DNA from 4 places in the Pseudoalteromonas sp. GABNS16E genome. Region 2 is predicted to be linked to each of the others. Evidence: predicted binding sites of a transcription regulator. Region 2 holds the regulator's gene; each other region holds the start of a gene.
What was found. Region 2 encodes sigma-54, which starts transcription at its own class of promoters, with help from an activator protein. Its sites were predicted from a motif close to GTTGGCACGNNNNTNGNNT; they were not measured.

Region 1 (7,433 bases), on a different contig from region 2:
TTGTTTAAGTCAGGCCACTTTACCTGACTCGTTTAAATTATCATAGTAGTCTGTTTCATATTGAGCTGGTGAAATATACCCAATTGAAGATAATAAGCGTTGATTATTAAACCAATTGACCCACTCTAACGTTGCGTATTCAACAGCATCAACATTCTTCCACGGGCCATTTCTGCGAATAATCTCTGTTTTAAATAATCCATTTATTGTTTCAGCCAATGCATTGTCATAAGAGTCACCCACACTGCCTACAGACGCTTGAATTCCAGCTTCAGCAAGTCGCTCAGTGTATCGTATAGACAAATATTGGCTGCCTCTGTCGCTGTGGTGAATTAACCCTTCGGGGTTGCCACGATGCCAAATAGCTTGCTCTAACGCATCAAGAATAAGCTCTGTGTGCATTGTCGTTGATACACGCCAACCTACAATGTATCGTGAAAAAACATCTATCACGAAAGCGACATAAACAAACCCACTCCATGTGGCAACATAGGTGATGTCAGCTACCCAAAGTTGATTTGGCTGCTCAGCAGTAAATTGACGATTAACTAAATCAAGTGGCTTATCTTGTTGCTCGTCAGGTATCGTTGTCTTATGTGCTTTACCCCGACGAACACCTTGAATTCCCATAACTCGCATCAATCGTTCGACTGTACAGCGGGCGACTTGATGGTCGTCAAGCTGTAGCTGCTTCCATATTTTTCTTGCACCATAAACTGACATATTATCCTCCCACACTTCGCGAATGAGTATTATCAGCTCAGCATCACGCTTTTTGCGGTTAGACAGTCGCTCAGGCTCTCTTTGTATCTGTTTATGAGAATAATACGTTGATGGTGCAATCGGCAATTCCTTGCAAATTGACTCGACACCGTAATGCTCTCTGCAAGCATCAATAAAATCCACTATTACTTCTGTTTGCGGTCGAGCTCCGCTTGGGCGAAAAAAGCGGCAGCTTGCCTCAGGATATCATTCGTTCGCTTGAGCTCTTTATTCTCGCGCTCTAAGACGGCAAGGCGTTCTTCAGTTGATTGCGTATTAGAAGAGGGTTTAGACGGTTGAGCTTGAGATTTCTTGACCCATGCTCTAAGTGTTTCTGGGGTACATCCCAGTTTATCTGAAATCGATACTAGCGCAGCCCAAAGAGAAGGGTATTCATGCTGTTGTGTGGTAACAAGCCTAATTGCACGTTCACGAAATTCTGATGTATAGCGATTTGATTTTTTCATAGTTCCAGTTTCTCAAGTTATTGAGTCTCTGGCAAACACGGGGCGATTCAGATTCTTTAAAGTTGATATTTTGCCAACATAAGCGCTGGATTTCACCACGCCGTGCTGCCGTCTCAATTGCTATACGAATTATTGGTTCAATGACGCCATCGTATTCCTTTGCGGTTTTTAATAATATTTCCTCTTCATCACACATTAACCTGCGATTTCTAGATTTACCCTTAGGTGGAAGTTTCACCGCATTTACAGGATTACCAAATGGTAAATGTACGTCCCATTCTGTAATAGCATGCTTAATTACCCTTCCCAAAAGTGAAATATTTTTCCTGACGGTGTCCCCTTTGACGTAATCAAGCCGTTTATCCCTATACTCTCTAATAAGAGCTGGGGTTAAAGCATTTAAAGCTAAATGACCAAAGTAATCATCTAATAACTTTATATTGCTTTTATGTGAAGAAAACGACTTCATTTTAGGAACTTCTTCAATGAGGTAACGGGTTAAAAACTCTTTAACTAACCTAGTCTCAGCGTCAGATTTAGAAACAAACAAGCCTTTATCAATTTCAAGTTCGATTTCACTTGCCCACTGTTGTGCAGCAGCTTTAGTCTTGAATGTCTTTGATAGTGGTGCATAACCTTTTTTCCGTATTCTTGCTTGCCACTGCTTGTCTTTTCTTTTAACGAAAGTAGCCATATTTATACCTCCCGAGCTTGAGGTAAAAAATATACAAAGTAAACGCATTCATTTTTTTCTCCCGATTAATTTAATATGGGAGAGTTTGACTTTTAATTTTGGAAGGTTCGATGAACTGTTTTTGGTAAAAGCAGTACAACTATTAAAAAGATAACTTGTTTGGAGCATTTTATAACCTCAATTTTAATTAAAAATAAGGTGTCCCAAAAATGTCCCACGTATATAGTGGTGGAGGTGGCCCGCCCCAGAGGATTCGAACCTCTGACCTCAGCCTTAGGAGGGCCGCGCTCTATCCAGCTGAGCTAGGGGCGGATGTTTTGAGGTTAGCTTTTACTAACCTTAAATTTGCGTTTTATAATAAGTTACACAAAATCAAGTATTCAATTTTTCACATTACCTTTTCCTTAGGAGGGGGCCGTTATATCCATTTAACTAAGAGGCCGCACCGAGCTTACAGCTTACAGCTTACAGCTTACAAAAATTATAACGGCATCTTGTTTTTCATATCAAGCTAAAATTAACTTAATTGCTTGATAAATATATATCTTCTTTGTTTAACACGTACAGCGGTATGAGTTTACGGCTGCTTGCTACAATATGCTTGCTGTGAACATTTATAACGCGGGTGTTTACTGCTACGCCATTTGGGCGGTAAATTAACGTACCTGCTAATACATAGTTAGCCATGCTGCTTTCGCTTAGCTTTTCTATATCGCGAGATAACACGAAGTCGCCTCTGTTTGATACATCAATGTTGTCCATGGTTTTAAAATCTACCACGCCGTAGCCAAATTTTTGCAGCTGATGAATAAACGTCTCTGCTAATTGATTACCCAACTGATTACTTTTATTAAGCGATGCGTCTAAATCTACAATGGTGGTAACCGCTATGTTGATGCTGTTGTTATCGGACGCTTCGGCTTCAAGCGTATCGACTAAATCCAGCGCCATTTGCTCTACATAGTTTGCCAGCGTTTTGTGGTGTTTAAGCGGTGTAAACTGCCTTGCTGTGTCGTACTCACTTTGCTGCTGCACAGATTGGTTGGCATATACTGGCGTGGGTTGGCTACTTTGCGTTACCACGGTGTAATCTGAGCGCGTGTTTATGCTTTCGTTATGCTCATTATTTTGCGTTATTGAACAGCCAGTTAATGCTAACGTTGCCGTTAGCCCCGCTATAGCAGATAGTTTGTAAATCATGGTCAACCTCACTCGCTGGCTTGTTTAAGCATAATTCCGTCGGTGCGATAGCTACTGTTTAGCGCATCAACCACTGATTGAGGGATAAACCCTTGCGCACTGCCCACTACCGCTTTACTTTTAATGCCCACTATTCGTGCATTTACCAGTACGCCACCTTGGTGGCTCACAAGTGTTCCTGCTAATACGTAATTAAAGTTTTGATCTTGGTTTAGCTCTAGGTAATCGCGACTAAATACAAAGTCGCCTGCGGGTGTTACTCGCATATAATCGGTGGTTTTAAAATCGATAACCGGTACTCCAAAACTATGCAGTTCGTGCATAAAGCTTTCGGCTATTTGGTTACCTAACAGGCTTCCATCGCTGTAGTCATCATCTAAAAATACAAAGCTAGAAACGGCAAGTGGCGTTTTGTCGTTTACGTATTGCAGGTTTTCGACCATGTCTTGCATTATACCGCGCACATAATGGTTTATATTTTTGCGTTTTGCAGGGGCACTTTTGGTGTAGTTACTTTGCTTGTTTAAATTAGACTGAAATAACGCTTCATTTGGTGCAGGTGCTTTTACCGCACGTTGCTCTGAAACAAGCTGGGCTGCATTATCTTGCTCAACCTGCTCCGGCTCTGAATGTAGCGAATTTAACATTTGCGAACAGCCAAAGCCTAATGGCAAACATAGGGTAATTAATAGGTTTCTCATGGTGTGCTCCTGATTAATATTCGCTGCGGTACAAAGAGCCGTCACGCTGCTGAATTTTTTCGTTTCCCCACATTACATTTATAGGGATCTCTGTGCTGCCTGCCGACAGTACTTGCTTGTTTTCAATATTAACGAGTCGTGCATTAACTATGTAAGCATGCTGTTGGCGCGTTACAGTGCCGGTGATGACTAAGTCAATATTTTGGCGATTGCGTAATTTACTTAAGTCGCGGCTTAATATGCTGTCTGCGTTTTGCGCTAATATAAGGTTATTGCCAAGGCGGTACTCAACGGTATGATAGCCAAGCTGGGTAAATTGCGTTAATAAGCTTTCTTGAATTTGTAAGCTCAAACCCGAGGCCTGCCCTGCTACTAGCTTAGTATCTAAAGCATCGGCATAAAAAAAACTACTCACACCAATGCGCGCATTGGCATTTAAAGCGCTATTTACATGGTTAAGCTGCGAGGTTAGATTTGCTACATACTCGTTAACAGTATAGGGTGCCATTGCTGCTTTTGGCGCGTCAGTAGGCACACTCGGCTCTGGGGGCGGAACCAAATTGCAAGCAGTTAAATTTAACAATACTAAAGGCAGTAAAAGGCGCATAGTTGCCGTCCTCTTTAAAACATACCGAGGATAAAGCAATTATTATGCCTAATTAACCTAAACTCTGGATAATAAACCTATCTCTAGCCAGAGATAATAAATTTAAGTATCAAGATAGTTCAATATGCTAGTAAGGCTCTTAACCAGAGTTCAGGTTAATTAACTTTGAGGCGTTTTGACGTAGTAGGTTACAAAGCAAGTATTATTGTTTATTAATAACTTACATGCATCGTTTGCTGCTTCTTTTGTTTTAAACGCACCAAGCTTTAATCTATAAAAGATGTGCTGGTCAATCAGTACTTGCTCGGTATTTACTTCAAGCTTATTTGAGGCCGATTGAAATTGCTTTATAGCCGCTTCAAGTACCGCTTTATTTTTATATGCACCCACTTGCACAGCAAACAGCGCATTTGTATTTACAACAGCTAAGTGGTTAGTTTGCTGTGGTTTTGGCTGCGCGTTAAGTTGTTTTAATTTATCTACTGTGCGCTGTAATTCACTTTCTAGCTTTAACAGTCTTTCTAGTTGAGGCTTGGTTTGTTGCCACTGCTGCGCTGACTCTTTGAGTACGGCTAAATCATCTTTTTTAATGAGCACCGCCTGCTTTTGGGCCGTTGCTAGTGCGTGAGCACTGTTTGCTAATGCAAAGCCTAAAACTAATGTGGCTAAAAAATCCTTGTAGTGCAGCATAAGTATGTTGTTAATATGGGTAAGAGTGGGCGCTATTTTAACAGCCAATCAACGCTTAGCAAGTCACGCGTGCTAGGATCTATTGCGCTTTTATACCAATTAGCTTAATTAAGTAATCTATTTTGAGGATAGTAAAACGTATTGATAGCTAGGCAAAAAAATTCGCTATTTAGTTGTTCTAAACGAGATTTATTAACGCAGAACGCAACACGATTAGCCCCGTAAAATAATTATTTATTATTGCGGGTTAGTATCACTATTAAAGTTTAATTGGCCTATCGGTGTAGTTACTTACAATGCAGTCGAGCTTATACATTTTAAATACTTCACAGTCGGCTTTGGCATTTTTAAGGTTTTTATAGGAGCCAAGCTTTAAGCGATAAAAGGTTTTATCATTTATTTTTGCGGTTTCTACGTTGGTTAATATTTTATCTCTAAATAGTGGCGCTGCTTTGGTATTTAGTTCTTGCCAGGCTTTGGCTACATCCTGCTTAGAATCAACCGAGGCAACTTGTAATGCAAATACATGTTTAGGGGTATTAAGCTTTATAGTTTGCTTTTGGTTATTCTTAGCAGCTTTGTAAGTTTGCTGACGACGTGGCTTGTTACTGGCTGTACGCGAAGGCGTGCGAGTGTAACGGCTGCTGTAGGCAGGGCTTGCATTAGATTGTGCAATAGCTTTAGAGTTTATTATATCTATGTGATTAACCAGGTAAGTAATTTCTTTTTCAAGCTTTAAAATACGCTCTATACCGGCGCGTGCTTGCTGCCATTGCATTGCGGCATCTTTTAATTGCGCAAGCTCTAGTGCAGTTATCAATACGTAATCGGGCGTGGTGTTAGGTATTTCATTATCAACAGCAGGTTTAACGGTAGGCGTAATAGAGCACGCCGTGCCAAACGTAAGCGTAAAAAGGCATACAAAAAAGTGTTTATAGTATTTTTTTAATTTAAGCATGTACCCGTTATCCTGAAAGCAGTGCCTGTGCACTTACATTTCAGTTAAACATTCTCACAAGAAAGCGTTTAACTTAGCAATTTAAAAAATGAGCGATTTTTGCTCCCGCACGCTAATTTACCTGCATAGATAAAATTAACATGACCCTTCCGTGAGTTTGGCTTTTAATACAACCTTGATGCCAATTAACATAAAATTTACAATATAAATTACGTTATGTTGCTATATAACGCAAGTCAAATTCAGAACATAATTAAGCGTAGACCATCTTTATTACTGGCGGCGTTAAAATTAAGTAAAGCCTTACCTATTTTGGTATTAATAATTTAGCACTAAAAAAGGCGCCTAAACAGGCGCCTTGGTTGGTAATTTAATAAAAACTAAATTAACGATTTAATAAATGTTTTTAAATCATCTGCAAACTCGTCGCGGCGCAGAGCAAACTCTATCGTTGCTTTTAAGTAGCCTATTTTGCTACCGCAATCGTGGCTGCGGCCTTTCATTGCGTACGCGTCTACTTTTTCTTGCTGCATTAGCATGGCAATTGCATCTGTAAGTTGAATTTCGTTGCCAGCCCCTTGCGGCGTTTTAGCAAGAAGTGGCCAAATGTTTTCGCTCAATACATAACGCCCTACTACAGATAGGTTTGAAGGTGCTTCATCTACTGGCGGTTTTTCTACCATGTTTATAATTGGCGAGCTTTCACCTTGGTGAAGCTCTACGTCACCTAAATCAACAACACCAAATTTGTCTACTTCGTCCATTGGTACTGGCTCAACCATAATTTGGCTGTGCTTAGTTTCTTCAAAACGGGCGATCATCTCTGCTAGGTTGTCTTTTTTAAGGTCGCTCTCTACGTCATCAACAATTACATCTGGCAAAATAACCACAAAAGGTTCGTTGCCAATAATTGGCGCTGCACAGTTAATTGCATGACCTAAGCCTTTGGCTTCGCCTTGGCGTACGTGAATAATGGTCACATCTTTAGGGCAAATTGCCTGTACTTCGGCAAGTAATTGCCGCTTTACGCGTTTTTCAAGCGTGGCTTCTAGCTCAAAGCTGGTATCAAAATGGTTTTCGATAGAGTTTTTACTTGAGTGCGTTACAAGTACAATCTCTTTAACGCCTGCTGCTACCGCTTCATTTACTACATATTGAATAAGCGGGCGGTCTACCACTGGGAGCATCTCTTTAGGGATAGCTTTTGTGGCAGGTAACATACGCGTTCCAAGGCCTGCTACTGGGATCACTGCTTTCATCTTGTTCTCCTTAATCTTATTATACTGAAAACGGATATTGGATTGGTTCGTGGCATTGATAGCCTACTACTTCAAAATCGTCTCGTGTTACCCAT
Region 2 (7,433 bases):
TGTTCGTTAAATCGTTGTGCAATTAATTGCCCAACCGCATGCAAAGCTTGCTCTGAATCAGGGCCTTCACAGACTACTTTAACTTCTTTACCTTTACTGCTTTCAAGTAGCATTAAAGCTAATACGCTGTCGCCTGCGGCTTCTTTATCATCTTGGTGTAAGGTGATTTTAGCATCAAACTGCACAGCTAATTGCGCAAGGACCGTTGCCGCTCTGGCGTGTAAGCCTAATTTATTTTTTATTAAAAATGTGTCTTCACAGCGCATAAATTACTATACCTAAACTGAACAGGTTATTATTTTAAGGTTACTTTTCTTGCTCACGATGACGAATTTTGACATTCGGATGCGTCATAGCAAAGCTCTCACCAATGGCTTGCGCTAAATAAACCGAGCGGTGTTGACCACCAGTACAGCCAATTGCAATAGTGAGATAACTACGGTTATTACGCTCTAAGTGTGGCAACCAAGTTTGTACAAAGGTCTGAATTTGCCAAGTGAATTTTTGGACTATGCTGTGATTTGCCAAAAAATCTTTTACTGGTTGATCAAGGCCCGTAAGCGGTTTGAGTTCAGGCTCCCAGTGGGGGTTTGGCAAAAAGCGAGCATCAAAAACATAATCAGCTTCTTTAGGTATGCCGTGTTTAAAGCCAAACGATTCAAACGTTACAATAAGTTGCTTATCTTTTTTACCCAGTATTTTTTCGCGAATTGACTCTGCTAATTGGTGCACACTTAAATCGGTGGTATCTAGCATAAAGTCAGCGCGCGTTACGAGTACATCAAGCAGTTCTTTTTCTTTTTTTATTGCTAAATCAAGCGGCAGCGAATCGATGGATAAAGGGTGTAATCTGCGTGTTTCTGAAAAACGTTTGATCAGTGTTTGATCATCACTATCTAAATAAAACAGTGTGGGTTTAGCAAAGTCAGGAAGGTACTCGAGAATATCGTTAAATTCGTCTTGTTCTTTGGGGATATTACGAACATCTATACTAACGGCTATTTTGTCATAGTTATCTGAAACACTTCGCACTAAAGAGGGCAGTAAGTTGACCGGAATATTATCTACGCAATAATAGCCTAAATCTTCAACCACGCGTAAAGCAACCGACTTACCTGAACCAGAACGGCCGCTTATGATAATTAACTCCATTTATAGCCCTTAGTATTTACTACGATTGATCAACAATTACTTGATACAGCTCTGCATCGGTTTTAGCACTACGCAGCTGTTTACAAAATTCTTTGTTGCTCAGTTTATCAGCTATGGTTGCCAGAGTCTTTAGGTGCTGTTGGTTATCGCCATCTGGTACGATGAGTGCAACAAAAATATCAACAGGGCAGTTATCAATAGCATCAAAGTTAACAGGCGTGTCGCTAACAAGTACTAAAGCCAGCGGCTCTTCTACGCCACCCATTCTGCCATGAGGAATGGCGATACCCCGGCCAATGCCAGTACTGCCTAGCTTTTCTCTACTTGCCAGCGCATTAAGAATATCTTGTTGTGGTAAGTAGGGGAGCTTTTCATGAGCAAGCTCACTGATAAACTCTAAAATTCTTTTTTTACTACTAAAAAGGACCGCAGCTTTGCTGCAGTCCTGGCATACTAATGTACTTAATTTCATAATATTAGTGTCTAGCAAGCTTCTCTTTATGTTTTATGACTTGACGATCGAGCTTGTCAATCAACGAGTCTATAGCGGCATACATATCTTGGTGCTCTGTTGAGGCAAATAAATCTGCGCCACTTACATGAATAGTCGCTTCTGCTTTTTGGTTGAGTTTTTCTACATCGAGAATGACATGCACATTGCTAATATGATCTGAGTGCCTTTCTAGCTTTGCAAATTTATTATTTACATAGTCTCTAAGTGAATCAGTTACTTCTACGTGACGACCAGTTAGGTTTAGTTGCATAAGCATTTCCTCTTTGTTTTTTACGTCTTATATCAAACTCTTTCTCTGATTTGACGGTGGAATAGCTAGCGATTCACGGTATTTTGCTATTGTGCGTCTAGCTACTTTAATTCCTTGCTCTGCCAATATATCCGCAATTTTACTATCACTCAATGGTTTAGCTGAGTTTTCCGCGGCAATTAGCTTTTTAATTAGGGCACGTATTGCGGTTGATGAACACTCGCCGCCGTTTTCAGTGCTTACGTGGCTTGAGAAAAAATACTTAAGCTCAAAAATACCACGTGGCGTATGCATATATTTTTGCGTAGTAACACGCGAAATTGTCGATTCATGCATTTCTACCATTTCAGCAACATCGTTTAAAACCATTGGCTTCATGGCTTCGGGGCCATGTTCAAAAAATGCCTGTTGCTGTTTTACAATACAGTTAGTTACCTTAAGCAGCGTGTCGTTTCTGCTTTCAAGGCTTTTTATAAACCATTTAGCTTCTTGTAAGTGAGAGCGAATAAATTGGCTATCACCACTTGATTTTACGGTACGTGACATAGCCGCGTACTGACTATTTACGCGTATTTTTGGCATGCTATCTGGATTTAGCTCTACCACCCAGCGGCCTTTTATTTTTTTAACCGACACATCTGGTATTACATACTCCGACTCTTCCCTTACTATTGTATCTGCAGGTTTTGGGTTGAGGGTATGTATTAGGGTCATGACCTCTTTAAGCTCGTCTTCTTTAAGCTTAGTCTTTTTCATTAATGTACGATAGTCGCGTGCCGCTAATAGATCAATGTGATCGGTTAAGATCATTTTAGTTTGTTCTATAAAAGGGGTGTCTTTATCAAACTGGTTTAGCTGAATGCACAAGCACTCTTGTAAACTGCGCGCGGCTATACCTACAGGGTCAAATAACTGAATACGCTTTAAAACGGCTTCTATTTCATCAAGTTCAACTTCAACTTCGTCATCGTTTTCTTGGTTAAAGCTCTCTAAAATCTCTTCACAACTTAGCGTTAAAATACCCGAGTCATCTACAGCTTCTACAATGGCAATAGCAATGGCTTCATCAGTTGGGCTAAAAGGAGTAAGCTGAAGCTGCCACATTAAATACTCATGTAGCGTTTCAGTAGAGGCACCTTGATAAATAGACTCATCTTCCGGCATTGGGCCTGAGGATGCAGCAGGGGCTGCGCTCATGTACTCATCCCAAGTTACATCCATTGCCATATCATCGCTAACGGTGTCTTTATTTAAAGCTTCGCCACTGTCTTGCTCGTACTCGCTGGTTGTATCGTCAGCCGATGCGCTTACGGTTACATCATCCGTATCTGCTTTTTGTTCATTTTTTCCAGCCGACTCTTCCGTGTAATCTTGCTCTTCTACTTCTAATAGCGGGTTGCTATCAAGTGCTTCTTGTATTTCTTGCTTGAGATCCAATGTACTGAGCTGCAGCAAGCGAATCGCTTGTTGCAATTGTGGAGTCATTGTAAGTTGCTGGCCCATGCGCAGCTGTAATGATTGCCTCATGTATCTCTAACAATCCTTTTATGTTGTTATAATTAATATTAGCAGATGCTTGTAGGTGTGGCTTAAATGTTACAGCCTAAATTGCTCGCCTAAATAAACATCGCGTACAGTTTTGTCATTTAATACGTGTTCTGGGGTGCCAGATGCAATTAGCTCCCCATGAGAAACAATGTAGGCTTTTTCACAAACATCAAGGGTTTCTCTTACATTGTGATCGGTAATTAATACGCCAATGCCACGGTTTTTAAGATGTTCTATTATTTTCTTTATATCTAACACTGAAATCGGATCAACACCAGCAAAAGGCTCATCCAATAAAATAAATTTAGGGTTCGCTGCCAGTGCTCTGGCAATTTCTACACGGCGGCGTTCACCACCAGAAAGCGCCATACCTTGGCTATCGCGAATATGCTGAATACTAAATTCATCAAGTAAGTTGTTAAGCGTTTCTTCTCGTGCGGCTTTATTGAGCTCTTTACGCGTTTCTAAAATAGCCATTAAGTTTTGATAAACTGTCAGCTTTCTAAATATTGATGACTCTTGCGGCAAATAGCCAATGCCTAAGCGGGCGCGGCTGTGCATAGGTAATAACGTAATGTCGTTATCATCAATAGAAATTTTACCTTTGTCGCTAGGTACTAATCCTACAATCATGTAAAAGGTGGTGGTTTTACCTGCGCCATTAGGGCCCAATAAGCCAACAATGCTGCCGGCTTCTACTTCAAGGCCTACATTTTTTACAACTTGGCGGCCTTTATAGCTTTTTGCTAATAGTTCTGCTTTTAAGGTGCTCATGGTTGACCTTCGTTACCTGTTTTTTCTTTAATTTTTGCTTCAACAGGCACTAAAATTGTGTGGACACGATCCGTAGAGTTTTCGTCTTTTTCTGCGCTAATAAGCTGCTGCTGCATATCGTAGGTAATACTTTTAGCATTAATTTTTTGACCGGCTTGCGCGACTTCAGCATCGCCAACAAGCGTTAAAAATCGCTTTGCTACGTCGTAACGTACTTCGTTTGCACTGGCACTCATTACGGTACCATCGTCTTGTTTTTCTTCGAAGTAGGCTGGGCTGCCAGTGGCAATAAGGAGTTGTTTGTTATCCCCTAAGTCTTCACGTTTATGTACTTCGAGTCGGTCGGCTGTAATTTTGCGATTACCATGCACAATTTCGACGTTCTTTTCAAAAATACCTACGTTTTCTTTAAGTTGGCCTTCTTGACGGTCTGCACTAATAGAAATTTGATTTGCTGGCGGTTGAGCCGCAGGCTCAGCAGCAGAGGCGCTAAATGCAAGCATTAGCGATGGGATAATAAGTATTTTAGTGAGTTTATTGGTCATAATATATTGTTCGCGTATGGTTAATTAGTTTTATTACTTCGGTTTTTAAATCGGCTTCAAGGCCTTTACCGACAATTTTTAAATTAGGCCCAGTGACAACCACTGGCTGCTCAGAGCGCATTGTTAGCGCTTTAATGTCGACTTCGATGTTATCGGCATTGATGTTATCTATCATGGCGTTATCAACTAAATTTTTAGCAACAACATTACCTTCTAAAATAAGTTGTTTATCTTCGTAAAGCGTTGCTTCGTCTGCATTTATTCGCCATGTTTGTTTTTCGTTATACAAGGTGAAAATAGGTTTTTCAAAAAATGTAAAACCAAGCTGTTGGTACAGCTCCATTTTAGCCGCTGTGACTTTATGGCTTATTTTACCTTGCTCGTCATAGGCTGTTTGCTTAAGCTCTATAGCGGTGTAATCGGGCTTTGCAATTACTTCAGGTTCTTGCTCTGGCGCTACATTGGTTTGGGTAAAATAAGGGTACCAAAGCCAAACCATACAGCCGATGAATAACGCACTGAGTATAACGCGTGCTGCATTCATGAACTGGTGCCTTGTGTTGTAAGCGCTATGCCATTCTCTAGCATAAGTAAGTCTGTGAGCTCTCTAACGGCGCCAAAGCCGCCAGGCATTTGCGTAGTGTAATGCGATAAGCGCTTAATAAGCGGGTGCGCATCGTTTACTGCAACGGCAAAGCCAACGCGCTCCATTACTGGCATGTCAGGGCCATCGTCACCAATATAGGCTATTTGTTCATCAGTTAACTTTAAAGTGTTTTTGAGTTCTTGATAAGCAATAAGTTTGTCTTCTTGGCCTTGATAAATGTGCTGCACGGTTAAGCTGCTCATGCGAGTTTGTACTATTTCTGAGTGACGCCCCGTAATGACCGCAACTTCAAAACCGCTATTGATCAGCGCTTTAATGCCAAAACCATCTTTTGTATTAAATGCTTTTAATTCTTCGCCTTGGTTACCGAGGTAAATTCGGCCATCAGAAAATACACCATCAATGTCGCATATGAGTAGTTTTACTTTTTTGGCGCGTGCTTTGGCATCATCGCTTAGCGGTTGATAGAGATCTTCAAATTGCATTTATAATACTCCTGCTTTTAAGAGGTCTTGCATATTTAAGGCGCCTATTGGCTGGTTTTTATCATTGACCACAATTAAACCATTAATACGTTTGTTTTCCATTATGTTTAGGGCTTCAGCTGCAAGTATATCGGCCGTGGCGGTTGTGCATGACTTAGTCATAACCTGGCTAATAGCGGTGCTATGTATATCAACTCTTTGCTCTAAAATACGGCGTAAGTCACCGTCGGTAAAAAGGCCGGCAAGCTGTTGATTGTTATCTACAATAGCGGTCATGCCCAGCCCTTTGGCTGACATTTCTATTAACGCGTCTTTAATTGTTTGCGTTACACCTATAATAGGGGTGTTTGTGCCGCTGTGCATTACATCTTTTAAAGTGAGCAACAATCGCTTACCTAAACTGCCGCCAGGGTGAGAGAGTGCAAAGTCATCGGCGGTAAAGCCGCGTGCTTCTAAAAGCGCAACCGCCATTGCATCACCCATCGCTAAAGTGGCAGTGGTGCTTGCAGTAGGCGCTAAACCTAATAAACAGGCTTCTTGTTCTACTTTTATGCATACGTGCACATCGGCAAGTGTTGCCATAGTAGAGAGCGGGTTGCCCGTCATCGATATTATTTTTGCACCAAGACGTTTAAGTACCGGAATAATATTAAGTACTTCGCTGGTTTCGCCCGAGTTTGATATAAGCATAACCACGTCATTTTTGGTTATCATGCCTAAATCGCCATGGCTTGCTTCGCCTGGGTGAACAAAAAAAGCAGGGCTGCCTGTACTTGCAAGGGTAGCAGCAATTTTATTACCAATATGGCCTGATTTACCCATGCCAATAACAATAATCCGGCCTTGGCAATCAAACATGAGCTGACACGCACTATGAAAGTTTTCGTCAACGTATTGCGTAATATCAGCAAGCGCTTGGCGTTCAATGTTTAATACGCGTAAACCTTGCTCTATAAAATTTAGTTGTGCCATTGTTACCCTACTTGACTAAAAATATAACCTTGGTACGCCAAAAATGCGATGAGTAATAGGCCACCTTCTACTCTATTGATACGCTGAGAACCTCTAAAGTTCAATGACATAATAATAAGCGCAAGCGTAGCACCTAACATAATAAGTATGTCGCGGTTTGCAAGTGACGGGTCAACCACTGATGGGTTAATAATACCTGCAAGCGGTAATACCGCTAAAATATTAAATATATTTGAGCCCACAATATTACCGAGGGCTAAATCATCTTCGTTTTTAAGTACACCCGCTACAGAAGCTGCAAGTTCAGGCAAGCTTGTGCCAATAGCGATAATGGTTAAGCCAATTACTAAGTCGCTTAAACCAAAGTATTTAGCAATATCGACTGCTGAACCAACTAAAAAGTGTGAGCTAACAGGTAATAAAACCATGCCGACAATTAGCCATAAAACGGCTTTTTTAGTTGGTACATCGTTAGGAACCTCATCGCAGGCTTCTGAGACAAAAGGGTCATCTTGATTTTTTGCGCGCAAAGAAACCACAATCAAGCCGCCAATAAACACAGCAAATGCAACTAGCAACGCCACCC
Region 3 (7,433 bases), on a different contig from region 2:
CATTTTTGCAAACCAACCGAAAGCGCGTCGAGTTTCCACTCATCTGCGGGTAAATCGTTACCTACAATTGATGCGGTGGCATCGCAGTAAAATAATACGTCGTGCTTTTGGCAAATATCGCCAATGTGTTCAAGGGGTTGGTTCATGGTTGTAGAGGTATCGCCCTGTACCATAGCAAGTACATGGGGTTTTACATCAACAATGGCTTTTTCTATTTGTTCGGGGGTAAATACCTCGCCCCACGGGACTTCTATGGTGTGTACTTTTGCGCCTACGCGCTCGGCTACTTCAGCAAGCAAGTGGCCAAAGCGGCCCATAATGGGCACCAGTACTTTATCGCCTGGGCGTAAAATAGAGCATAAAACGGCTTCTATGCCTGCGCGTGATGTGCCATCAACTAACATGGTCCATTCGTTTTTGGTTTTAAAAATTTCGCGATAGCGGGCCATGGTTTCGTTCATAAAACCGGTCATTACTGGGTCGTATTGGCCAATTAGCTGCGCCGACATAGCACGTAGCACGCGTGGATCTGCGTTTATTGGGCCTGGGCCCATGAGTAATCGCTGTGGCGGATTTAAAGTTTGAATTTGCGTGTCGCTAAACATGTTTTAGGCTCCCAGAGTCTGAATAAGCATACGAATGCCCGTTATCATTAATACAACGGCAAAGGCGCGTTTTAATTGTTTTTGATCTAGCTTGCTACCAATTTTTACGCCAATAGGGGCAAACAAAATAGTAAGCGGAATAATAAGTATAAAAGCAGGTAGGTTTACAAGGCCCCACGTGCCAAGCGGCGCATCGGTGGGTGTAGTACCAATACTTAATAAAGTAATAACGCCCGGTAGCGCAATTAATAAGCCAAATACAGCAGCGGTGCCAACGGCAACATGAGCACGTACGTTAAACGCGTTTAGCATGGGTACGCCAATAGTGCCGCCACCTATGCCAATCATTACCGATAAACCACCGACAATACTTGCCATAATGCCTTGGCCAAATTTACCAGGTAATTTACTAACTAGGGCAGGCGCGCCGGCTCTAAATAACATGTTTAAACTTACTAAAATGGCAATACAGGCAAACATAAGTACCAATGCATTACCGCGTATAGAATGAGCTAAGTAGCTACATATCACGGCCATTACCAAAATAAACGGGGCCCAGTATTTAATTAAAGCAAGGTCGATATTGCCCTTGGCATGGTGCGAGCGAATCGACGAAATAGAAGTAGGCACTATAGTGGCAAGCGATGTCGCTGTGGCTATCATCATGGCCGACTCAGGGCTTACGCCAAAGCCTTGCAGTAAAAAGTACAGCACAGGCACAATTACTATGCCGCCGCCTACACCAAATAGGCCTGCTAAAATACCTGCAAAAATACCGGTTGCTATTAAGGCCGCTATAATCGGCCATTGATTTATTATTTCTGTCATTGTGTTCCTGCTGTAGTTACTGTTGCGCGACCATCTGAACGAGGATCGGTGGCTGCTTCAAGGCTGGTAGGCGTATCTAAAATGGCACCTGCATGACCCATCATTTCATTGTTATTATCAACGCTCACCCAGTCGTGGTCACGTTGATTTAATTCATGTTTAACTTGAATTACTAAGCTTTGCTCTACCTTTAAATTTGTGCTTGTATCGCCCCAGGTGCGCCCTAATAACCAACGCGGATCGCTTACTGCTTGGGTAATTGATTTATTACGCCATGCGTACCCACTAAATACAGCAGCTTGTGTTTGTGGTTGGCCTTCGCCGCCCATGGTGCCGTAGGCAAGGCGCCTACCATCGTCAAATTTTGCTAAAGCAGGGTTGAGTGTATGAGCCGGTTTTTTATGCGCTTTTAAGGCATTGGCATCGTTGCTATTTAAACTAAAACTTAAACCGCGGTTATTCCATACAAAGCCGCCTTCGCTCATCAAAATGCCGCTACCAAATTCCCAGTAAACACTTTGAATAAAGCTCACTAGTTGGCCGTTTTTATCACGTGCTGCCATCCAAACGGTATCGCCTGGCTCTGCATTAAATGGCCATTGCTTGGCTTGGCTCATATTTATATTGCTGGCAAGCGCATTTAAGCGCTCATCAGTTAATGCGTTTTTATAATCATCGCCAAGCGCGTCTGGGTCTGCCCAAAGTGTAGGGCGGTGCGTAAAGCTTTGTTTGGTTGCCTCAACAATCAAGTGCATCCAATCGGCCTCTGTTTTGGCTAAATGTTTTAGTGTATTAACAGCGCCAATTATTTGCAGAGAATGCACGCCTTGCGTGGGGGCGGGTAAGTTATAACACTGTATGCCCGATAAATTAGCACTGAGCGGCGTTACTAAATCGGCCTGCGTATTGGCAATATCAGCGCGTGTAATTGCACTGCCTGCGGCAGCTAAATCGTTTGCAAACGACTCTGCTAAAGGGCCTTGGTAAAAGGCGTTTAAGCCATGCTCGGCTAAGTGCTCAAAGATACTGGCAAGTTTTGGGTTTTTAAAATGTTGGCCCGCTTGCAACGGTTTACCATTAGGTATGTAAAGTTCTTTAAAGGCTGCGTTAGTGTTTGAAGCGGTGGCAAGCTTTTCGCAGCCTGCTTGCAAGCTTTTAGACACTGTAAAGCCTTCGCGCGCGAGCTTTATGGCTGGGGCTAAAATAGTACTTAGCGAAAGAGCAGCGTGCTCATCTACCGCAAGGGCTTTTTGCCAGCCGCGTAATGTTGCAGCCTGAGTAAGCGCGCTTAAACCGCCGCGCTCTGGTATGTGTGGCTCATTGCTATAGGCGCTTATATCGTTTGGTGCGCGCCCGCAGGCATCAATGGCAGTGGGTATACTTTGGTTTGGGTTATCAATAAGCCAAAAACTGTCGCCGCCAATTGAGTTCATATGCGGATATACCACGCTAATAGCAGCCGCTGCCGCTACCATGGCTTCGGTGGCTGTACCGCCTTGTTTTAGTATTAAGGTGCCTGCCTCGGTTGCTGCAAAATGCGGGGCAGTAAAGGCAATGTTGTGTGTGCTCATGCAAGTGTGTCCTGTTTAAAATGGGCAGCTAATTGTTGTACGCAGGCAAGTAGGCTTTTATCGTTGCCGTGGCTCATCATTAATGAAAACCCATACGGGTAGCCATTTTCTAAATTAGCCAATGGTAAGTGTACTTGCGCCGAGCGGCTCAAGCCCGCAATGGCCGATAAGGTAATTATTTGCATGCGTAAGGCGCTTGTGTCGGCGCCCAATTTAGGTGCAGTTGTGGGTGTGGTTGGCAAAAATAAACAGCTGTTTGTGTTTAGGTTTTTAGCGATTAGTGTTTGCCACTGGGTTTGTACATTTAGTGCTTCTTGCTCTTCTTGGGCGGTTAGGGCAAGCGCCATGTTAAAACGTGCCGCAATTGCCGGAGCAAACTGGGGAAGTAGCCCTGGCAATTGAAGCCAATCTTTATGCGTTTTTGCGATTGCTCGCCCTTGCAGTATTCTAAAGCTGTCAGCCAGTTCGTTTAATAAGCTGCTGTTAGGCAGTTCAAATTCTTTATGGTGTTTAAAGTAAGGTTTGGTTTTTTCAAGCAATTGTTTAAGTGGGGCTTGTAAAACAGGGTCAACCAGCTCAAATAATGGCTCGCAAATAACTAAAGTATCAACGTTATTAATAGCTTGATTTGGTAACAGTACATTGCCTACATCGCTTAGCAGCTCTGCATTTTGCGTAAGCCAGCCAATGGTATCAAATGGGGGCGCTAGCGGTATTAGGCCATCTTTTTCAATTACGTTATGGCTTGGCCTTATACCAAATAAGCCACAATAACTTGCCGGTATCCTTATAGAGCCACCAGTATCAGTACCTAAGCCAATATCGGCTAGGTTAGCCGCCACAGCTGCAGCCGAGCCCATACTTGAGCCGCCACTTGCATGGCCTTTAAGTTTTGGGTTTTGTGCTGCACCATAGTGAATGTTATTGCCCTCTAAGCTGTAGGCCAGCTCATCGGTATGGGTAAAGCCTGTAAAGCTACAGCCTTCATTCATTAGTTTGTTTACGGCACTTGCTGTTTGCTGTGCAGGTTTTGCTGCTTTAAACCAGCTTGGGTTACCTGCGCCGTTGCGCTCGCCTTTAACAGCAAATACATCTTTTACCGCAAGGCGCTTATTTACAAGTGTGCCGTGGGTTTGTGTTTGCCATGCGTTAGGGCCATGGTCACAAAAAATACCGGTAAAATTATTATCTGTTTTGGTACTCATATCACCACTCGTTATAAAGTAAATCTGACCAACTGGTTATAATCAGATTTAGGGTGATTAAAAAGACGAATTAGTTATTATTATTTTTCAGCCCACTGCGTAACATCTTATTTTTATTTTACAGAGCCTGATCCGCTTTTTAATCGGTTAGCTATTATATTGCCTAAAAGCTAAGCAAAAGCAATGCCAAATGCAACAAAGTTGTCCGTTCGGTCAGGTTTTGTTTGGTTAGTATGGGATTTAGCAGATATTTATAAAAATATAAGTATTAAAGAAGGCGTAATTTAGAGGTGAAAACACACCAAGTTGGTGCGTGATTGCACCAACTTGGTTGCAAGTGTGGCGTTTATAGTAATGCGTTAGGGCTAATAATTAAGCCATTTACATCGGCGTATAGCCAATCGGTAGGGTTAATTGTGGCACTAAGCATGGTCACTGTTTGATTTTTATCTCCAAAGCCACGCTTTAATGTACTGCGCGGGGTTGAGCCAAGTGCCATAACCGGTAAATCCATAGTGGCAAGTATTTCAATGTCGCGGCAACAGCCGTTAATAATCACGCCTTCCCAGCCGTTTTTTAACGCGCGCTCCGCCATAATATCGCCTATAAAAGCAAAGCGTTTGCTAGCAAAACCATCAATAACCAGTACTTTACCCTTGCCGTTTTCATGCAGTATGTCGGCGGCAAACGAGTTATCGTCTGGGCAGATAACGGTAACTGCTTGGCCACTAAACGTGGTTTTTTTACCAAAGTGGCGCAGGCCGCTGTCGGCAACTTGTACGCTATTGCGGTGATCGTCAAATAAGTCTGGGGTGGTAAAATTATCCATGGGTTAAGCCTCACTGTGCTCAGGTATTTTTAAACCAATACCTTTTAAAATTATGTGGGCAGTTGATTGCGTTATTTGTGCCACATCGGTTTCGTCGTATTCTAACTTGTTCATTACCAGTAGCACTTCGGCCTGAAAGTCGGCGTAGTACTGCGTAGTTGACCAAATGGTAAATAATAAATGGTAAGGGTCAACATTATCCATTTTGTTTGCATCTATCCAGGCCTGAAACACGTCTACCTTTTGTTTTACCCACGGGCGTGTGTTGGTTCTAAAGTAGTTTTGCAAATAAGGAGCGCCGCGCAGTATTTCACTGGCAAATAAACGTGATTGCAGCGGCTGGTTTACGGCAAGTATTACTTTGCTTTTAATATAGTGATACAACACATGTGCAGGGTCGTCCTCAGGGGTTACGTTATCTAAGCCTAAGTTCCAGTGCGCGATAATGCGGTCTATTACGTTTTCGTATAGGCCGTCTTTGCTTTTAAAATAATATAAAATATTGGCCTTAGGAACGCCTGCTTCTTTGGCAACCATACTCATACTGGTGCCATCGTAACCAAGCTGAGAAAACAACTGCTCGGCGGCATCGAGTATTAATGTTTGGTTTTTTACTCGGGTGAGTTCTTTTTTATTTGGCTTTGTTTGTGTGCTCATTATGGCGATGCTGTTTTTAACGTGTTGAATGATTGTAACTTTACTGACCAAAAGGTCAAACACTTAAGTGCAGGCCAAAAACATCTTTATAACAATAAATGATGAGCAACAATTGTTTAACCCATTAATTACTGTTAGCGTAACGTCAAACATAAGTAGTACTTTTAGGTAGTTAATGGACTTTTTTTCTAATCATAAATACACGCTCTATGGCATTGCCGCTATTTTATTATGGAGTTGTTTAGTGGCTTTGCTCAGGGATGTTTCGGAGTTATTTGGCCCCATAGGTGGGGCGGCACTTATGTACAGTGTAAGCGCGCTGTTTTTAATTTTGGTAATGGGACGGCCCAAGTTTGCTGGGTTTAATAAGCGTTATATTATTTGGGGCACTGCTTTATTTGCACTTTACGAGGTGTGTTTAGCGCTGTTTGTAGGGCTTGCTAATAATCGCCACCAAGCGGTACAAATGGCAGTTATAAATTATTTATGGCCCACACTTACCATTTTGCTCAGTATTATAGTTAACCGTAGTAAAGTAAGTGTTTGGATTTACCCCGGTATGCTGCTCGCTTTTTTTGGTGTGGCTTGGTGCGTTGGTGGCGATAGCGGGTTATCTCTTAACAGTATTATGGGTAATTTTGCCAGTAACCCAACGGCTTACTTGTTGGCGTTTGTAGCACCTTTTATTTGGTCTGTTTACTGTGTAATTACTCAAAAAAATAGCAATGGGCAAAATGCCATTGTGCTGTTTTTTATCGCCACGGCACTAAGCTTATGGGTGTTGTATGGATTAAGTGACGAGTCAAAAATGACCTTTACACTGCACGCGACCGTAACGCTTGTGTTAGCTGGTGTGGTTGTTGGCAGCGGGTATGCTCTTTGGAACCAAGCTATTATTGGCGGTAACTTAATGTTGCTTGGTACGCTTTCGTATTTTACGCCGGTTTTTTCGGCGATTATTTCGGCGTTTTATTTATCAATTACGCTTAGTGCCTCGTTTTGGCAAGGAGTAATAATGGTAACTGGCGGCTCACTCGTGTGCTATTTCGTAACGCGTGAGAAACCAGTTAAAAAGCAAATTAACGCCGTAAATTAACGGTGTAAACGCATCCTTTTTTAACTGTGTTTGTTTAGCCAGTTAAGCGCAAGTGGCCATAATCCGTCAGATTTTTTGCTAAAAAATTTCATATGACCAATTTCCTTCAAACCATAGTCGTGAGGGTTTAAGGTTAGGGTTTGTGCTTTTAACTTAGGAAAAACCGAGAGCATATCGGCTACATTTGCATTGTTAGCAATATCGTCATCGGTAGCATTAACCCATATTGAGGGCATAGAAAGCGTGTTGTAACAGTGTTGGAATACGGTATCACCAAATGCTGATTGCACATACCCTTGGGCGTTACACCATTTTCGCCATTGTTTAGCTACGCCTTTAGGTAGGGGCTCGCCCATGCCAAACCACTGCGATTTAGTATGACCAAACAAGGCATTACTAAAGGGTATAACCCCATTCATAAAAAAGTGTGCTTTAACCTGATACGCTAAGCTCATATTAGTTAATTTACCCGACGAGCAAGCAAAATTAAACGCGGAGCTTAGCTCGTTGGCGTTATGCATTAGCCCCACTAATTGCCCGCCGGCGCTATGACCCACTAAATGATACTGCGTATTAGGAAATAGCCTTTGCAAATGCTCAAGCACCGCAGGCATGTCTTGCTCACCCCAACTTTGTAAACTG
Region 4 (7,433 bases), on a different contig from region 2:
TTCAAGTAGGTAGCGCTCGTCAAAGGTAAAACCGAATACTTTAGAAAATTGACCAACAATAATAGTGATGGCTACGCCGTTTAATAAGCCCATTAAAATAGGCTTAGATAAAAAATCGGCTAATACACCTAACTTCAATTTACTGGCTATAAAACACCAAAAGCCAGTCATAGCGGTCATGGTGACAACAAGTTGCCAATGCTTAAAGCTGTCACCTGCAGCAAGAGCGGTTACTACGGCTGCAATAACGGCGCAGGTGGCGGCATCAGGGCCAACTATTAGTTTGGAAGTGCCAAAAGAGCATATAGCATCATTGGCAGTATGCAAGAATATAACCCTACCGCGGCGTTAACACCGGTTAGTTGTGCGTAAGCAATGGCAACAGGTAAAGCTACGGCAGCTACCGATAGCGCCGCTCTTACATCATCAGCAAACCATTGTCGCTCGTAGTGCAGCAATGTAGCTAAACCCGGCATAAAATTATATAAACGCGACAGCACTGCAATTTTCCTGTTGGTGGTAACGCCTCGATAGTAAATTTAATAACAAAATAAGTATAGCTAGGACGGTGGTTATTTTAATAAATTGCAGGTGATTATTTATCAAGATATTAAATTTATAATTTGGCAGAAAAGTTAACTATAAAAGTTAATGCTCCTGAGGCGTTTGTCTTTTTAGCCAGATTATGTGCATGGTATTAATCTACTGATATCGAACGCCTCTGGAAATAACCAAATCTAAAATCTAGTTTTTAAATTTTTTAAGATTATTTAGCTCCACATGCCGGATATAACTCAAGTACTTCTGTTACTACTTGTGCAAATAAGGCTTGTTCTTGCTGTGTTAAATCTATAGCAGGTATAAATGGCATTGTGTCTGTTAATTCTGAGGTAATGATTTGATAAAAGGTCATCGCTGTAAGGACATTGCCTGCATAGGATGCGTGATTACCGTCGGCACTATGAAGGTTTATACTAGGCATTATTTCTAATACTCGATTCCATACAAAGCCAACAGGCGCTATGCAGCTAGGTTGTTTTTTACTGATTGATAAATGGAGGTCGTAAACCAGCTTTGCTTCTATGGGATCCCCTTTTTGAGGATGCTCTGGAAATAATATGGGGGTTGTTTTTTGTTCTTTAGCAACTGAGAGTAAACGCTCGGTGGCATCGGTCGGGTAGTCAACGGCTCCTGATTGCGAATATTTCTGGCCTTGAAAAATAGCATGACTCCAGTTATTTTCACTTAGTTTATCTATATTAGAGTCTACTTCGGCTATTTCATCTAAAAACCGCCCGCCAACAGTCATTGTTTGTACTGAGCTGTTAGATAGTTGATGTGTAATTATGGTTTCTAATAAAGTACCTAAACTTGAACTATGGCTATTACCGTAAATAATTATTTTGTAATCACCTTGTGGATTGTTATTAGTTACAGGTGGTGATATTAGTGTTTCTTTATTCTCAGCTATTTTAGAGTCATTACCTCCAGAGCCGCATGCAGTTAACGCTAACATTAAAGCTAATGTGAGTAATATTTTAGATGTATATTCGAATGACATTAGACATCCTTTTTTTGTACCAAATTTAAGCACGATTTATGAATACTAGATACTTTATGGTAAAGCTGCAAATTGGCTTTAAAAGTGAATACATAAACTGTGGCTTTTAGCTGTTAATAGAGTGGTTCGTGGGTTAGTGTTTTTGAGCTAATTATATTAGTGGTAATTTAGCCGATGCAGTTAAAGTATTGTAGTTCTTATAAAAAATTACAAAAGACTGGTTAATATAATAAAAAAGGGCAAATATAGCCCTTTTTTAATACACTTAAATTTACTTTTATAAACCTACAGCGCCACTAAGCTTTGCGTGAGCATTGCTTTAATTTGTTTAACTATGTTGGCTTCTGTTTCGGGTTCAAATTGTTGAATACGCGGGGTATGGATATGCCCAGTAGGAATGCTCGAATTTAGCGCGTCACGCAGTCGAATACTACGATACGATATTTCGTTAGACAAATAACCACCCCCGCCGCCATTTACCGCAACACTGTTTTTAAGCGCGCCGTACGAGCCGGCTTTAAAGGTTTTATCGAGTGTAGTTACTTCGCGGTTGTCGATTACTTTATATGGGCCTTTGGCGTTTTGCATGGCGCTTACTGGTAGGCTAAATTTTACAAACTCATTACCAGGTAATGGGCGGCCATTTAACTGGGGTATAACAGGGCTTGTTTGCGTACCGCCGTAGACAATATTGGCGTTATCTGGCGCGGTTACGCTGCGGCGTTTACCAGGAAAGTGCTCTAAATCAAACTCGGTTCTGCCCATGCTAACCGTTACAACCATGTCGACGTTATTAAGTGCGTAGTAAGGGGCAAGGAGTGATTCTATTATACCTTGGTCAAAGTCTTCGTAGCGTACTGGTACCATAACTGTGTTAATTTCGGCGCTAACGCCATTGTAATTAATAACTTGGCCATCGAGTAACAATGCGGCGACCCCAGATGGGTTGCTTTGGTTGATATTTTTGTCGAGTAAAAAAGGGTCAAATCCGGTAAGTATAATTTTTTTATCACTGCCTGATGAAAAAGCTAAATCGGTGCGGCCTCGGCTGCCCTCTTCAAGCATGCTTAGCAGCGTATTTATTTGCGCGTCAGATAGCTCAACGTTAGCTGCGGTTGTACGTATTATTTTGCTTGAAAGCAAGCGCGCCCAGTAAAGTGCTCGGTCGTCGTAATTGTTAGTTTTAATAATGCGTTGCTTAGCGCTTTCCCACAGCTCAAAACTATAGGTTTGAATGAGCTGCTTTGCCTCTTTAAAGTTATTGAGTGCTTTAAACTGTTGCTCAAAGGTGGTTACTTCTTTATTAAAGGCGTTTAACACAGTAGGCATAGCTGTTTGCGCTTTGCTAATGCGCTGTTCTTCAACGGTGAGTGGATTACTTAAAGCTGCGAATGAAGAGGCAATTAAGCTGGTTGCTAGTAATACTTTGATCATGATACTCCTAATTAAGCCGTTGTTATTTGAGTAACTTACTATCCTACTATTAAACAGTGAGGGCAATTATTTAAAGTTGAATTAACTGATATCTGGTACGGATGGGATGTTACATGATTACATTTTGATGAATTTAGCAAAGCGCCGCACTTCTAGCGGGTTATTTCATTTACTATAGATTTAATAAAAAACACGGGAATAAAATAATGGTTTCTAGAAGAGAGCTTTTATTAAGTGCAGGCTCGCTTGCGTTTATTGGCTTATCGCGCAGCGCAATGGGTAACGTTGCTTTACCTGAAGTAACAACAAAGTTACCTGCTTATGGCCCATTAATAGCCGACCCTCAGGCCTTATTAGATTTACCTAAAGGCTTTAGTTATCGGGTTATATCGGCACTTGGCGATAAAATGGATGATGGTTTAGACGTACCCGACCGTGCTGATGGCATGGGTTGTATTGCATTAGATAACGAACGCGTAGCCCTTATACGTAACCATGAGCTACAACCTAAACACATTAATAAAGCATCTGATTTAATTAGTAACCACAAAACCCCTTTAGCCTATGATTCATTTAAAAATGGTGTAGCTTTGCCTGGGGGCACTAGCCATATAATTTATAACTTAAAAGAGCAAAAGCGCGAGCAAGAGTATTTATCGCTGTGTGGCACAATAAGAAACTGCTCAGGCGGTGTAACGCCGTGGGGCAGTTGGCTAACCTGCGAAGAAACCGTTATGGATAAAAGCGATGGCTTGTCTCAATCTCACGGTTACATTTTTGAGGTACCAGCCAGCGCCAAAGGCCTAATTAAGCCAGAGCCATTATATGATATGGGCCGGTTTAATCATGAAGCCGCAGCAATAGACCCACAAACCGGTATTGTTTATTTAACTGAAGATAGAGGCGATAGTTTGTTTTATCGGTTTATTCCTCATCATCGCGATAAGTTAAATAAAGGCGGCACATTGCAAGCTATGGTAATTAAAAACCAGCCTCAGTTTGATAGCCGAAATTGGGATTCACCGGCCATGCCATTACACAGCGACCTTTTAGTTGAATGGATAACGCTCACAAACCCTAAAAGCCCAAATGATGACCTACGTAAGCAAGGTTATAAAAAAGGTGCAGCCTTATTTGCACGAGGAGAGGGAATACATTGGGGTAAAAATGAGCTTTATTTTTGCTGTACTAATGGGGGCAAAAAGCAGTTAGGTCAGGTAATGAAGTACACACCTTCAAAAAACGAAGGCACTGAGTTAGAGCAAAATGAGCCTGGTAAAATACAACTATTTGTAGAAAGTACAAACGAGTCGTTATACAACTTTGGTGATAATTTAACGGTAGCACCTAACGGGCATTTAATTGTATGTGAGGATCAATACACAGACACGGTGAATAACCATTTACGCGGGGTGACACCCAAAGGAGAGGTGTATAACTTTGCTAAATTGCATGCGCAAACAGAGCTTGCTGGGGCGTGTTTTTCACCTGACGGGCAAACCTTGTTTGTAAACGTATACATGCCAACTAAAACGTTGGCTATTACTGGTCCTTGGGATAGTTTTAAGCTTTAAAGTGGTAAAAAATACAAACGCTTAGCATGCCTATACTAGGCGTTTGTATTTTAACAATCCTTGTAGGTTTACCAAATCCGTTAGCAAGCTTTAATCATCCTTGGTGCATTTACTACATCCTTTATGTAATAAGCAACGGGTCCTTGTAGTTTGCACTTCATCCTGTACCTACTTATGTAACGTATCCTTGTATCTTTACTAGTCCTTTAGCTCTTATTAACATTCCTTGTATGGCAAAGTGGGTAATAAATTAATGATTTAGTTTACCTGCAGACGATTCAATGTGTGCACGTACAAACCATTGAAACTGTTCTAAGTCACCTAGCTGGCTGGTGATCATATCCTCTGATACTGGGTCTAATTCAGACAGCGTACCAATGGCTTTGCGGTGGTCGGCGTTTACGCCGCTGTATACTTTGTCTAATGCACCTAAATGCTCTACTACAAAAGCTTTACCTAATGAGTATTCTTCCCATGTGCGGCGATCTACAATTGACTTAGGTGTACCTTGTGGCGTACCGCCTAATGTAGCAATACGCTCTGCGATGGTGTCGGTCATTTCGCGAATAGCATCGACTTGTGGGTCTAACATTTCATGCACACCAATAAAGCTTGGGCCTACTACATTCCAGTGAATATGCTTTAAAGTAAGTTGTAAGTCTAAAAGCGCTACGAGTCGGTTATCGAGTGTTTCAATTGTTTTTTTTGCTGATTCGTTATCCATACCTGGGGCTGTAAATTCAATTGGGTGTTGTGAGTTACTCATAATGTCTCCCGTTGTGTAATTTGTTGTATGTAGCCATTGCTACCATTTAACTTGCAATACATGAAGCAAAGCCTATGCCTACCAAGTTTATTTGTTTAAGCTATTGATATTTAATGTTTTATTTTTACTTGGGTACGTAGGGTTAAAAAGGGAGAGACGTAGAATATGAATTTTATGCACTTATTTTTGTAAATTGTGCACAGTAGTAAAAAGCTGTGGCTGTTTATCGATTGAGTTGAAATTTGTTTATGCTCAATAAGGCATAGTCAGTGTAATACAGCTACCTAAAGTACCTAGCCTTACAATTCATGCCGTTATTAAATTGCCTTTAAAGCTCACCTTAATATTGCATGCGCTACAACCTCTAAATAAAACCCAGTAAATAAGCTAAGCAAGGGTATACAAAATATAAAGGTGCTTATTTATTACCTTCGTAATGATTAATTCAGGTGTTTTATACAGGGCTAACGCTGCTCTTTTAAAGCCGCGCTACTGGGCTTTACTGCTTAGATTTTAAAAATCAGCCTTTGTGCTTATTTAATCTCTTTAGTTGGTGAATGCTCACTGATATACTCCCGCCGCATTTTAATTGGGGTTATGTAAATAAATTATGAATTTTTTAAAAGCACTGTTTACAACATCTATACTGCTTTTGTCTCACTCAGCACTAGCAGAAAATTGGAGCGTCACACAGCTTCACACAAATTTTGGCGATGCCTTAAATCCCTTTACCGGGGAGTCGTCATTTACACGCACCTACACCATAGAGCATGCCTCAGAGCATGACTTAGGTGATAATTACTTTTTTATCGACTTTTTAAACGACAGCCTTAGTGATGGTTTTCAAGATACGGGTATATATGGCGAGTGGTACACAACACTTAGCTTATCAAAAGCCTTTGATACCTCTGTGCGTTATGGTGCAATAAAAGACACAGGTTTAGTGTTTGGTATAAACGCCGGTGAAGAGGGGTTAATGAAATACACCCCAGGCATCAAGCTCAGCTGGGATGCCCCAGGCTTTGATTTTTTAACAACTACTTTTGCAGGTTACATTGATGCCAACGGCGGCGTGGAAAAAGAACAGCTAGCCAAGCAAGACAACAGCATTTTTATAGACCTTGCATGGGGTGCTCCTTTTACACTAGCTAGCCAAGCATTTTATTTTACCGGCCACGTAGAATATATTTCTGGGCGTGATGACGAACTAGGCAATAAAGTTAATGAGTGGTTGCTTGCTCAACCCGCTGTGCATTGGGATGTAGGGCAAAACTTTAATTTAAACCCGCAACAGTTAATGGTAGGGGTAGAGTGGCGCTATTGGTACAACAAGTTAGGGACTAATAAAATAGAAAACCAGCCCTTTTTACATGCTATTTGGGTATTTTAAGCAAAGCTTGCTTTGCTAGGCTGATAAAAAAATAGCGCCTTTTGGCGCTATTTTTAGTCAGTGTGGTTGGAACTTTAAGTGGTTGGTTGTTACTCATAACCACGAGGTTTTTTGGTTTTAATAACTGCAATATAAGCATGCCAACTGGCGTAACTAAGCAAAGGCATAATTACAATAAAGCCCGTGGCGCCGGTAGCAAAACCAACAGCTACCAATACAAATATACAAATTGACCATACCACCATAGCGGCAAAGTTAGTTTTTACAGCGTTCATAGAGCTGATTACAGCGGTCATAATATCTACTCGTCGCTCCATCATTATTTGTGGAGCAAAAGCAGAAAGCGAAAATACAGTCACCAGTAATACCCCTCCTATTATGCTGCCTAACGTTAAAAACGCCGATAACTCTTCAAAGGTGGGATTGGCGTGGCTAGGATATAAAGCATGCACAAGCGCAGCTAAACGCATCCAAGCAATCATGATAACCATTAGCATTATTGCAAAGCCCCATTCGCCTACTGGGTTTCTAAACATCGACTTTATAGAGTGGCTAAGTGTGGGTTTATGGCCTTTTTCAAGCTCCCATGCTACATCGTAAAGGCCTGCCGCAAAGGCTGGGCCTATTAATGCAAACGCCACGGTTGCAGGCAGTATTACTAAATATGTACCTGTAAACATTGCCCAGTAAACAATAGCAACAGGAATA

Region 1: PSI06_RS04975 (FlgO family outer membrane protein) is a predicted target of sigma-54. The motif match lies at 4,465-4,483, and genes of this name have one in related genera.
Region 3: PSI06_RS12555 (amidase family protein) is a predicted target of sigma-54. The motif match lies at 4,382-4,400, and genes of this name have one in related genera.
Region 4: dps (DNA starvation/stationary phase protection protein Dps) is a predicted target of sigma-54. The motif match lies at 5,399-5,417, and genes of this name have one in related genera.

What each region holds. Positions count from the first base shown of each region.
Region 1 covers NZ_JAQREZ010000007.1:92,533-99,965, reverse strand. The annotation lists one part of gene PSI06_RS05000 (IS3 family transposase) at 10-941, opposite strand; AL1L pseudoknot at 835-951, opposite strand; one part of gene PSI06_RS05000 (IS3 family transposase) at 941-1,229, opposite strand; gene PSI06_RS04995 (hypothetical protein) at 1,192-1,923, opposite strand; tRNA gene PSI06_RS04990 (tRNA-Arg) at 2,159-2,235, opposite strand; gene PSI06_RS04985 (FlgO family outer membrane protein) at 2,446-3,123, opposite strand; gene PSI06_RS04980 (FlgO family outer membrane protein) at 3,132-3,824, opposite strand; gene PSI06_RS04975 (FlgO family outer membrane protein) at 3,838-4,431, opposite strand; gene PSI06_RS04970 (SPOR domain-containing protein) at 4,591-5,169, opposite strand; gene PSI06_RS04965 (SPOR domain-containing protein) at 5,381-6,079, opposite strand; gene galU (UTP--glucose-1-phosphate uridylyltransferase GalU) at 6,460-7,338, opposite strand; gene PSI06_RS04955 (thymidylate synthase) at 7,358-7,433, opposite strand, start outside.
Region 2 covers NZ_JAQREZ010000016.1:22,145-29,577, reverse strand. The annotation lists gene PSI06_RS08795 (HPr family phosphocarrier protein) at 1-266, opposite strand, end outside; gene rapZ (RNase adapter RapZ) at 307-1,152, opposite strand; gene PSI06_RS08785 (PTS sugar transporter subunit IIA) at 1,172-1,624, opposite strand; gene hpf (ribosome hibernation promoting factor) at 1,629-1,916, opposite strand; gene PSI06_RS08775 (RNA polymerase factor sigma-54) at 1,944-3,443, opposite strand; gene lptB (LPS export ABC transporter ATP-binding protein) at 3,513-4,238, opposite strand; gene lptA (lipopolysaccharide transport periplasmic protein LptA) at 4,235-4,783, opposite strand; gene lptC (LPS export ABC transporter periplasmic protein LptC) at 4,773-5,327, opposite strand; gene kdsC (3-deoxy-manno-octulosonate-8-phosphatase KdsC) at 5,324-5,875, opposite strand; gene PSI06_RS08750 (KpsF/GutQ family sugar-phosphate isomerase) at 5,876-6,847, opposite strand; gene PSI06_RS08745 (calcium/sodium antiporter) at 6,850-7,433, opposite strand, start outside.
Region 3 covers NZ_JAQREZ010000029.1:6,762-14,194, forward strand. The annotation lists gene PSI06_RS12540 (pyridoxal-phosphate-dependent aminotransferase family protein) at 1-605, opposite strand, end outside; gene PSI06_RS12545 (sulfite exporter TauE/SafE family protein) at 609-1,433, opposite strand; gene PSI06_RS12550 (gamma-glutamyltransferase family protein) at 1,430-3,004, opposite strand; gene PSI06_RS12555 (amidase family protein) at 3,001-4,209, opposite strand; gene PSI06_RS12560 (putative 4-hydroxy-4-methyl-2-oxoglutarate aldolase) at 4,556-5,038, opposite strand; gene PSI06_RS12565 (TetR/AcrR family transcriptional regulator) at 5,042-5,695, opposite strand; gene yddG (aromatic amino acid DMT transporter YddG) at 5,871-6,791, shown strand; gene PSI06_RS12575 (alpha/beta hydrolase family protein) at 6,812-7,433, opposite strand, start outside.
Region 4 covers NZ_JAQREZ010000048.1:18,577-26,009, reverse strand. The annotation lists partial or broken gene PSI06_RS16575 (SulP family inorganic anion transporter) at 1-500, opposite strand, end outside; gene PSI06_RS16570 (hypothetical protein) at 767-1,561, opposite strand; gene PSI06_RS16565 (hypothetical protein) at 1,847-2,995, opposite strand; gene PSI06_RS16560 (alkaline phosphatase PhoX) at 3,202-4,569, shown strand; gene dps (DNA starvation/stationary phase protection protein Dps) at 4,820-5,335, opposite strand; gene PSI06_RS16550 (hypothetical protein) at 5,946-6,725, shown strand; gene PSI06_RS16545 (DUF2189 domain-containing protein) at 6,815-7,433, opposite strand, start outside.